One region of the Thioalkalivibrio sp. ALR17-21 genome, then DNA from elsewhere that is predicted to be linked to it. Evidence: predicted binding sites of a transcription regulator. Region 1 holds the regulator's gene; the other holds the start of a gene.

What was found. The regulator sigma-54, encoded in region 1, starts transcription at its own class of promoters, with help from an activator protein. The targets are predictions, from matches to a motif close to TGGCANGNTNCNTGCTT.
Region 2: the regulator sigma-54 is predicted to act here: its motif matches at 3,171-3,187, upstream of cynS (cyanase).

The regions. Positions count from the first base shown of each region.
Region 1 is NZ_ATUL01000001.1:57,625-62,800, reverse strand. Features, by position in the region: gene rapZ (RNase adapter RapZ) at 1-359, opposite strand, end outside; gene hprK (HPr(Ser) kinase/phosphatase) at 365-1,405, opposite strand; gene G020_RS0100320 (PTS sugar transporter subunit IIA) at 1,408-1,872, opposite strand; gene hpf (ribosome hibernation-promoting factor, HPF/YfiA family) at 1,877-2,215, opposite strand; gene G020_RS0100310 (RNA polymerase factor sigma-54) at 2,219-3,742, opposite strand; gene lptB (LPS export ABC transporter ATP-binding protein) at 3,827-4,567, opposite strand; gene lptA (lipopolysaccharide transport periplasmic protein LptA) at 4,564-5,106, opposite strand; gene lptC (LPS export ABC transporter periplasmic protein LptC) at 5,103-5,176, opposite strand, start outside.
Region 2 is NZ_ATUL01000011.1:68,291-73,466, reverse strand. Features, by position in the region: gene amrS (AmmeMemoRadiSam system radical SAM enzyme) at 1-147, shown strand, start outside; gene G020_RS0107635 (bifunctional diguanylate cyclase/phosphodiesterase) at 190-2,622, opposite strand; gene cynS (cyanase) at 2,678-3,124, opposite strand; gene G020_RS0107625 (sigma-54-dependent Fis family transcriptional regulator) at 3,307-4,983, opposite strand.

The sequences.
Region 1 (5,176 bases):
ACCAGCGGGATGCCGTCGCGAGCCAGCGGATGCCGCCTGCGGGTCAGGTGGTAGCGGCGCAGCAGGACCTCGTCGGAGGCATTGAGGAACAGCACCTCGACCTCCAGGCCCGATCCGCGCAGCTCGCCCAGCAGCTTGCCGAAGCCGCTGAGGGCGTCGAGGCCCGAACGGACGTCCACGCCCACGGCCAGGTGGCGGTCACCGCCGGTGTCGTAATGGCCGCTGCGGACCTTCTCCACCAGTTCCGGCAGCATCGGCAGCGGCAGGTTGTCGACACAGAAGTAGCCGGCGTCCTCCAGGGTATGCAGGGCGACGGTCTTGCCGGAACCCGACAGACCACTGACCAGCAGCAGACGCATGTCGGTCAGCCCTCGGGGTCGGGGTTGGGGACCGTGGTGCTGGGCCCGCCGATGTGGAAGATGGACTCCTCCTGCTGATCCTCGCCCATCTGGCGCCGCTGGCGGGCGCGCAGGTCGTCCCCGGCGATGTAGCCCTGCATGTGCAGCAGGTGATTGCGGACCGCGGCCTCGATCATGACCGCGATGTTGCGTCCCGGCGCCACCGGCAGGCTGATCAGCGGGATGCGCAGGCCGAGGATCTCGCTTTCGCCGCGACGCCCGTTCAGACGATCGTCCGGCACCGGCGAGGGCTCGTTGTGGTCGCGCAGATCGATGATCAGGCGCAGATATTTGCCGCCCTTGATCGCCGAGTCGCCGTACATCGCGCGGATGTTGAGCACGCCCAGGCCGCGCACCTCGAGCAGGTCCTGGAGCAGGGCGGGGCAGTGTCCGCGCACGATATCGGGGGCAATGCGCGCGAATTCGGGGGCATCATCGGCGATCAGCCGATGGCCCCGCGAGATCAGTTCCAGCGCTACCTCGCTCTTGCCGACGCTCGACGCCCCCGAGATCAGCACGCCGATCCCGAGGATCTCCATGAACACCCCGTGGCGCACCTCGAAATGAGCGAGGCGCTGCTGCAGGAAATAGCGCAGCAGGGCGATGACTTCGTGCGAGGATGTGCGTGTGCACAGGATCACCGGCAGCGGGTCGTCACCTGTCTGCGGCATGCGCGGGAACGGGCAGGTGTCCTCGGCGAAAATCACCATGGTGGTGCCGGTGCGGGCCATCTCCAGCACAAGGTGGTCACGCTGTTCGTCGGACAGGCCGGCGATGTAGCGGGCCTCGTAGTCGCCGATGACCTGGATGCGGTTGGGGCGGATCAGGTTGAGATGGCCGGCCAGCGGCAGGTCGCCATCGCCGAGTCCCAGGAGTTCGCGGTCGCCCGCGGCCTCCTCCCCGTGGACGTAGCGCAGGTCCAGACGGCTCCCCATCGCCCGCGTGAGCGCGGCGATGGTGATGTTGCTCGCGGTGCCGTCGCCTGCCGCCTCCGCCCGGTCGGCCATGGTCAGGTGTCTCCCAGGGCCCGGGTGAGGGCCTGCTGGACCCCCGCGCTGTCCGCGGCGCGCCGGATGCCGGCGAGGGTGTCCGGCTGCGACAGGCCGCGTGCGAGCTGGGCCAGCAGGTCCAGGTGTTCGCTGGTGGCCTCTTCCGGCACCAGCAGGGCGATCAGGATGTCCACCGGTTCGTGGTCCATGGCCTCGAAATCCACGCCCTGATCCAGACGCAGGACCGCGATGCGGGGCGTATCCAGCTCGGCCAGACGGCCGTGCGGAATCGCCACGCCATGGCCGAGCCCGGTGGAGCCCAGTTTTTCGCGGGCCGACATGGCTTCGAACGCGGCGCTGGCCGCCAGCCCGTCCGCGGCCCCGTCCACCAGCAGATCGGCGAGGGTTTCCAGCGCTCGTTTCTTGCTGGAGCAGTCGGCTTCCAGTCCGATGCGCTCCGGGGTGATGAGCTCGGCCGGGTTCATCGGTTTACGGGGTCTGTTCGCGGTTGCGCTGGTGGCCTTCGGCGCGATGATGGTCCTTGACCTTCTCCTTGTGCTTGATCAGCTGGCGGTCGACCTTGTCGATCAGGCCGTCGATGGCGGCGTACATGTCGTCGTGGCTGGCCTCGGCGTGGATGTGGTTGCCGCTGACCTGCAGATTCGCTTCCGCCTTGTTGTGCAGCTTCTGCGTCTTCTCGTGGGTTAGCACCACGTGCACGTCGATCACCTTGTCGAAGTGGCGTTCCAGCTTCTCGAATTTCTCGTTGACGTAGTCGCGCAGGGCGTCGGTGATTTCGACGTGGTGTCCGGTGAGGTTGATCTGCATGGGTCAGGCTCCTTTCGGTTTGCTTCCGGTCGGCATGGCGGCCATCTGGCGGCGTTCGCTGGAGGATGGCAGGTTCATGCCCTCCCGGTATTTGGCCACGGTACGTCGGGCCACGTTGATGCCCCGATCCGCGAGGATCCGGGCGAGGCGGGAATCGCTGAGCGGTTTGCCCGGCGTTTCCTCTTCGATGAGTTCGCGGATCATGGCACGAATCGCGGTCGCGGAGCATTCCCCGCCGTCGCTGGTGCCCACGTGACTGGAGAAGAAATACTTGAATTCGAACACTCCGCGGGGGGTATGCATGTATTTCTGCGTGGTCACCCGCGAGATCGTGGACTCGTGCATCTCCAGGGCTTCGGCGATGTCGCGCAGGATCAGCGGCTGCATCGCCACCTCGCCGTGTTCCAGGAACCCCTGCTGGCGTTCGACGATCGCTCGCGCTACGCGCAGCAGGGTGTCGTTGCGGCTGTGCAGGCTCTTGATGAACCACCGCGCCTCCTGCAGCTGGTCGCGCATGAATGCGCTGTCGCGGGCATCGGAGACCTGGCGGACCATGCCGGCGTAGAGGTCGTTGACGCGAATGCGCGGGGCGATCTCGGGATTCAGGTCGACCTGCCAGCCCTGGTCGGTATGACGCACGTAGACATCCGGGACCACGTATTCCGGCGGCGTCTCGCTGATCTGGGCGCCGGGGCGCGGGTTGAGCGTACGGATCAGGTCCAGGGCCGCGGCCAGCTCGTCGGCATCGCGCACGCCGCTCTGGCGCTGCAGTGCCTTGTAGTCACGCCGGGCAAGGGCGTCCATGCCGTGTTCCAGGACCGCGCGCGCGGCTTCGCGCGAGGGCGCGTCCGGCGCCAGCTCGCCCAGCTGGACCTCCAGGCACTCGCGCAGATCCAGCGACCCGGCCCCGAGGGGGTCGCAGTGCTGCAGCCAGTGGCGCACTGCCTCCACCTCGTCGGTGCCGACCGGGGTGTCCTCGCCCTGACTGATGGTGTCGGCCAGGGTCTCGACGTCTCCCTCGAGGTAACCGTCGCCGTTGATGGTGTCGATCAGGGCGGCGCCGATGCGCTGGTCACGCGGGGTCAGGTGCGACAGATGCAGCTGCCACAGCAGGTGGTCCTGCAGGCCACCGCCATCGTCGTCCGAGGTGTTTTCCAGGGGATCGCGGTCGTCCAGTCCGCGCGGGCTGGCGCTGGCGTCGTAGATGTCTTCCCAGCGGGTGTCGGTCACCAGTTCGTCGGGGATGACATCCTCCGAACCGCCGGCGTCCACCGTTTCGCCGGTGCCGGCGGCGGCATCGCTGGCGGTCTCGTTCTCGCCCTCGGTGCCGGGGTCCGGGGTTTCTTCGCCATCGGCGCCGAGTTCGTCGTCCTCGGCCTGTTCCAGCATGGGGTTGCTTTCCAGCGCCTGCTGGATCTCGGCCTGGAGCTCCAGCGTCGAGAGCTGCAACAGCCGGATGGCCTGCTGCAGCTGCGGCGTCATGGTCAGCGTCTGACCGAGCTGCAGGTTCAGCCCGGGCTTCAGCATGAGTTGGGAGAGGCGTTGTTCACCATAAGTGAATAGTAATCCCTTGTTGTGGCCTTGTGCACCGGCCGGATGTGGCGATCGGTGTCACAGGCGGAAATTTTCGCCGAGGTAGACCTCGCGCACGCGGGCATCGTCCAGCAGTTCCTCCGGCGTTCCCGCGCTCAGAAGGTGCCCCTCGCTGAGGATGTAGGCGCGGTGGCAGATGCCCAGGGTCTCGCGCACGTTGTGGTCCGAGATTAGTACGCCGATGCCGCGTTCGGCCAGGTGGCGGATCACTTCCTGGATCTCGCTGACCGAGATCGGGTCGACCCCGGCGAAGGGTTCGTCCAGGCAGATAAACCGCGGATCACCGGCCAGCGCACGGGCGATCTCGGCGCGCCGCCGTTCGCCTCCGGACAACGCGATGCCGGGGCTGTGGCGCACGGTTTCGAGCTGGAATTCCTCGATCAGGGCATCGCCGATGCGGCGGCGCTCGTGGCGGTCCAGTCCGGGCCGCAGTTCCAGCACTGCCTGCAGGTTGTCCTGGACCGACAGGCGGCGGAAGATCGAGGCCTCCTGTGGGAGATAGCCCAGCCCGGCGCGGGCGCGTTCGTGGATGGGGGCCTGCGTGATGTCGCGCCCGCCCAGGGTGATGCGCCCGGTATTGGGCCGGATCAGGCCGACCAGACTGTAGAAACAGGTGGTCTTGCCGGCCCCGTTGGGTCCCAGCAGGCCGACCACCTCGCCGGGCACCAGGTCCACGTCCATTGCGTCCAGCACGGTACGCTGGCCATAGCGCTTGCTCAGCTCGCGGGCGACCAGATGGCCGTTGGCCGCGGGCCTCATGGATCGTCCTCGCGTGGCTGCAGGCGGATGTGCACGCGCTCGTCGTCGGTGTCGCCGCGTTCCGCGCGGATCACGTCGCGCTCGAGGTCATAGGTGATGCGCTGCCCGCGGGCATCCTCGGCGGCGGTGATGACGCGCGCCCGTTCGGTCAGGATCACGCGTTCCTCGTCGAGGAAATAGTCGATGCGCAGCCCTTCGGCGATGCGCATCTCGCCGGTCTCGGGATCGGGCGACTCCAGGCGTGCGGGCTCGCCGTGGGCCTCGATCTCGTAGGGGCGGCGCTCGCGCATGTGCACGATCACGCGGTCTGCTTCCAGCGTGGCATCGCCGCGCACCACGATCACGTCGCCGGTGTAGGTGCCGGTGCCCGCGCGTTCGTCCATCTCGGCGTGGTCCGCGGTGATCTCCACCGGCAGGGCATCCTCGCGGCCGGTCGCCGGCGGGGCCGCCAGGATCAGTGCGAGTACGCCCGCCACGGCAAGCAGCGGGGCCGGTCGGCGGATGCCCGCGCGGCGATGTTCGGTTGTGGCCGGGTTCATTCCGGGCGGTCCTCCTGCGGCAGGTCGCTGTACAGCGTGTAGACCTCGGCGAGCAGTTCAATGGTATCCG
Region 2 (5,176 bases), on a different contig from region 1:
GACTGGTACCGGCTGTCGGACTGGAACCTCACCGCCGATGGCTGCTGCAATGCCTGCGGGGCGGCCGTCGCCGGGGTGTTCGAGGCGCGGCCGGGGGACTGGGGGCCGCGTCGCCAGCCGGTGCATCTGGCGGACTTTGCCCGCTGACCGGCGCCGACCCGGGTTTCGGCGAGTCCCTCGGCGTTTTCCTCAGCGCGGGACGCCGGCGGCGGCCACCCCGCCCTCGCAGTCTTCCAGCAGCTGCGGCAGTTCCTCCGCCGGGACCGGCGGGCTGCACAGAAAACCCTGCCAGGCGTCGCAGTAGCGGGTCTGGAGGAAGCTGCGCTGGTCTTCGGTCTCGACCCCTTCCGCCAGCACTTCCAGTCCCAGGTTGTGGGCCATGTTGATGATGGTCACGGTCAGTTCGGCATCGTTGGGGTCGTGCGGCAGATCCTGCACGAAGGCCCGGTCGATCTTGAGCCAGTCGATGTTGAAGCGCTTGAGGTAGGCCAGCGAGGAATACCCGGTGCCGAAGTCGTCGATGGCCAGCGCCACGCCCAGGCCCTTGAGCTGCAGCAGGACCTCGCGTGAGCCCTCGGCCTGGATCAGGGTGGTCTCGGTCATCTCCAGCACCAGGCGCGCGGGGTCCATGCCGGTGGAATCCAGCACCTCGCGCACGCGCGCGACCAGTGCCGGGTCGTTCATCTGGTGGGCCGAGAGGTTCACCGCCAGTGACAGCTCCGGCAGGCCCTGCCGGTCCCATTCCACTACCTGGCGGCAGGCCTCGCGCAGGACGAACTCGCCCAGCGGGCTGATCAGGCCGGTTTCTTCGGCCACCGGGATGAAGCGTCCGGGCGGGATCAGCCCCTTGTCCGGGTCGCGCCAGCGTACCAGCGCCTCGACCCCGGACACGCGGCGTTCGCGCAGGTCGATCTGCGGCTGGTAGAACACCTCGAGATGGCCGTTCTTAAGGGCCTCGCGCAGATGGTTTTCGGTCTCCAGGCGCTCGCTGGCGGCGGCGGTGAGGTCCTCGCTGTAGAAGCTGAAGGTGTTGCGGCCCTGGGCCTTGGCGCGGTACATGGCCGCGTCCGCCTGGGTGATCAGGGCCTCGGGCGACCCGCCGTTATCGGGGAACAGAGTGATCCCCAGCGAGCCTCCGACCTGCAGCGAGCGCCACCCGCCCACCGCGAAGGGCTCGGCGATCACCGCCAGGATCTCCCGGGCCCGCTCCTCGAGGGCCTCCAGCGATTCGACATCGTCCAGCAGGACGATGAACTCGTCGCCGCCCAGGCGGGCGATGGTGTTGGCCCGTACCCGGTCCTTGAGCCGGTCGGCGAGGATCTTCAGGAGTTCGTCGCCGACCTGGTGGCCGAGGCTGTCGTTGATGGTCTTGAAACGGTCGAGGTCCAGGAACAGGATCGCGATCCGCCCGCCATCTTCGGCACTGGTGTTGATCGCCGAACGCATGCGCTGGGTCAGCAGCACCCGGTTGGGCAGGTCGGTCAGCGGATCGTGGCTGGCGCGATGCGCCAGCTCCGCCTCGTGCCGGCGCAGGCGGGTCTCGGCCTCGCGGCGCTGCTGCACCTCGCGCCCGAGGTCACGGTTGATCCGGTGGTAGCGCATGGTGGCCGCGGCCATCAGCGCCAGCAGCCCCAGCAGCAAGGCGATGGTGATCGCCGGGTTCTCGCGCCAGTAGAGCAGCGGGTCCAGGGCCGGGTTGCGTTCGTAGGGCGGGGCGCCCAGGCGCTCCAGCAGGTCATGTACCGGGGCGTAGGACAGCGGCGCGGCCCAGCCGAAATATTCGCCGGCCCCGCTTGCCGGGTGACCTTCCGGCATCTCCAGCAGGGCGACGGTCACCGCGTTGGCCAGAGCTTCGTCGGCATGTTCCATGCGCGAGAACGGCCATTCCGGGAACAGGCGGGTGGTGTGCTCGAACGGAAAGCCGGGGGTGTCGCGCGGTTCCAGCACCCGCAGTTCGCCGGGTTCGAACGCGCCGGCCCCGGCCATGCGGTCGAGCACGCCGGTGCGGACCATGCCGGCGTCCGCGCGGCCGTCGAGCACGGCCTCGACCACGCGGTCATGCGGCATGTCGGTGAAAGTCAGTTCGGCGAGATCCTCGCGCGGATCCACGCCGGCATCCAGCAGGACCTCGTGCCCGGCATGCCAGCCACCCAGCGAGCCCTCCTGTACCGCAAACAGGTGCTGGCCGGCAATGTGTTCCAGCGCGGTGATGTCGTCGCGGTCGGCGCGCGTGAATATGACGCCGCCGAACAGCCGGACCGGTTCGCCTTCGTGTGACGCGATCAGTGTGGTCAGGCGGCTGATGCCGTGGGCGTATTCCAGCTGGACGTAGTGCCCGGTATTGGTGAGAACGAAATCGATCTCTTCCCCCGCCACCGCGTCTTCCAGCTCGGGGTAGTTCATCGCCCGCATGCGGAAGCGGGCGTCGAAATCCTCGCCAAGGCGTTCGGTCAGGTAGTCCGCGGTGGGTTGCCAGCGGGCCTCGGCGGACTCGGCCCCACGCACCGCGAGGACGCCGATGTCGACGGTCTCCACCGGGCCCGCGCCGGCCGTGGCCGGCCCGGCCCCGAGGGAGGGAATCATCAGGGTTCCCGTTATGAGGAGGCGGGGCAGCCATTGCATGCCCGCCAGACTACTACGAAAGGACGACCGATGCCCGGGTGCGGGGACGACGGAATCACCAGCTCTTGTAGGGCAGGAACTTGCCGTTCCAGGTGATCTTCACCCGATCGCCCTTCGGGTCCTCGACCTTGTCGATGTCCATGGTGAAGTCGATGGCGCTCATGATGCCGTCGCCGAACTTCTCGTGGATCAGCGCCTTCATGGTGTCACCGTACACGTTGATCGCCTCGTAGAAGCGGTAGATCACCGGGTCGGTAGGGATGGTCTTGTCCCAGTGCTTGTGCGGGAACGCCTGCAGGGCCTTCGACACGTCGGGCCCGAGATCGAGGAACGCGGCGAGCCGGTCGGCCGCCTCGGCGTCGAGATGATTCATGCCGTAGCAGGCCGAGGTCACGTAGACCTCGTGCAGGCCGGTGGCCTCGGCGATGCCGGCCCAGGTCGCGGACCGGCCCTCCTTGGCTTCGAGGATGGTGGCGGTCATTTCGGTCTTGCTGAGGGTCATGGATGGCCTCCCGGTTGGTGTCGGATCAGTGTTGCCATCCGATGCTCTGCAGTTCCCGTGCCAGGTGGACGCCGTTCACCGGATCCGCTCCGGGGCGGCCGCACGGGAGCACGGGCCGGGTGAGGCGGACACTTTGTCCGCTCCCGGTGCGGCCAAAGTGTCGACAATGACCGCACCGGGGCTCAGGCCAGTCCCAGTTTCTTCAGGCGGTAGCGCAGCTGGCGCGGGGTGAGGCCCAGGTCCATGGCGGCACGGGTCTTGTTGCCGCCGCTGCGTTCGATGGCGTCCCGCAACTCGTCCGCTTCGGAAGCGTGCACGCGTCGGTAGGGGCGCACGATGGTGGAGCCGCCTGCCCTGTAGTGGTGCATGGGCGATCCGGTTGTGGAAGTGGTATCGGGCGGTGTGTTTTCCGGCGCCCCCTCCCGCGCGCCGGAAGAAGGCTCCGAGGCGGCGGGGGTCGTGTCGTTGCCATGCACTCCCGGACTGATCCGGGATTCCTCGTGCAGGATCTCGTCGATCAGGCCGGTGCCGATGCGGCCCTCGCTGGAGAGCAGCACCGCGCGTTCCAGCACGTTCTCCAGCTGGCGGATGTTGCCCGGCCAGTCGAAGGTCTCCAGACGCTCCATCACACCGTCGTCCAGGACCACGTTCCAGCCATGGACGTGGGTGTAACGGTCAAGGAAATGCCGTGAGAGCAAGCGAATGTCGCTGGCGCGATCGCGCAGCGCGGGCATGTGCAGCGGGATCACGTTGAGGCGGTAGAAGAGGTCAAGCCGGAACTCGCCGGCATTCACCGCTTTCTGCAGATCCTTGTGGGTGGCGGCGACCACGCGTACGTCCACCGGGATGTCGCGCGATCCACCGATCGGCTGGACGACCCGTTCCTGCAGCACGCGCAGGATCTTGGACTGCAGCGCCTCCGGCATGTCGCCGATCTCGTCGAGGAACAGGGTGCCGCCGTCGGCCAGGGCAATCTTGCCCGTCTTGGCGCTGGAGGCCCCCGTGAAGGCACCTTTCTCGTGGCCGAACAGTTCCGATTCCAGCAGGTCGGCGGGGATCGCGGCGCAGTTCAGGGAGATGAACGGTCGCGTGTTGCGCTGGCTGATCCGGTGGATCATGCGCGCGATCTTTTCCTTGCCGGTCCCGGAGTCGCCGGTGATCAGCACCGTGGCCTGGGTGTCGGCGATGCGGTGGACCTGCTTGAGGACGCTGCGCAGGGCGGGGCTCTCGCCGAGGATCCCGTATTTCGCTCCCTGGGTGTCGAGGGCGCTCTTGAGGTAGCGATTTTCCGAGACCAGTTCGGCCGTGCGTTCGGCGATCAGCTGGTTGATGCGCAGGACCTGGCCGATCATGGAGGCGACAACGCGCAGCACGTTGAGATCGTCCTGGAACTGGCGCGAGCGCCGGCGCAGACGGTGGACGCCGAGTACGCCGATCGGCTGTTCGTCCTGCACGATGGGGACCCCGATATACGCCACGGTCTCCTGCGGCAGGGTGGCGCGATCGACCGCCCGGGCGAGGTATTCCGGTTCGTTGTCGATGTCCTGGATCAGCGCGATCTGCCCGGTCTTCATCACCCGGCCGGTCACGCCTTCGCCCAGCGAGTAGCTGCCGCGCTCGCGTTCGGCGTCGGTCAGGCCGTAGGCATGCCGGATCTTCAGCTGTCCGCTGTCCGGGTCGGGCAGCAGGACCCGGCCGCGATTGAGCCCCAGCAGCTGGGACATCATGCCGAGGATGCGGTAGATGGCGGCGTCCGGGTCGCGCGAACGGCCCATCAGCCGGGCGACCTCCAGCAGCAGGGTGATCTCCTGTTCGCGGGTCGCGTGGTCGGTGCGGTCTTCGGTGGTGGTGTCGTTCATGCCCGGTGGACATGCAGAAACCCTGCCAGCGCCGCGGCCCGAGCCGTGGCGGGGCACGGAGCGGATGCGGGCGGAACCTGGCGGCGGACTGTGCACCGCGATGGTGCAGCCGGTTCCGGTACGCGCCCGAAGGGTGCAGTGCAGGCCGCGGGCCGTGGACATAAAAGGCCCGGCCGCGCACGGCCGGGCAGAC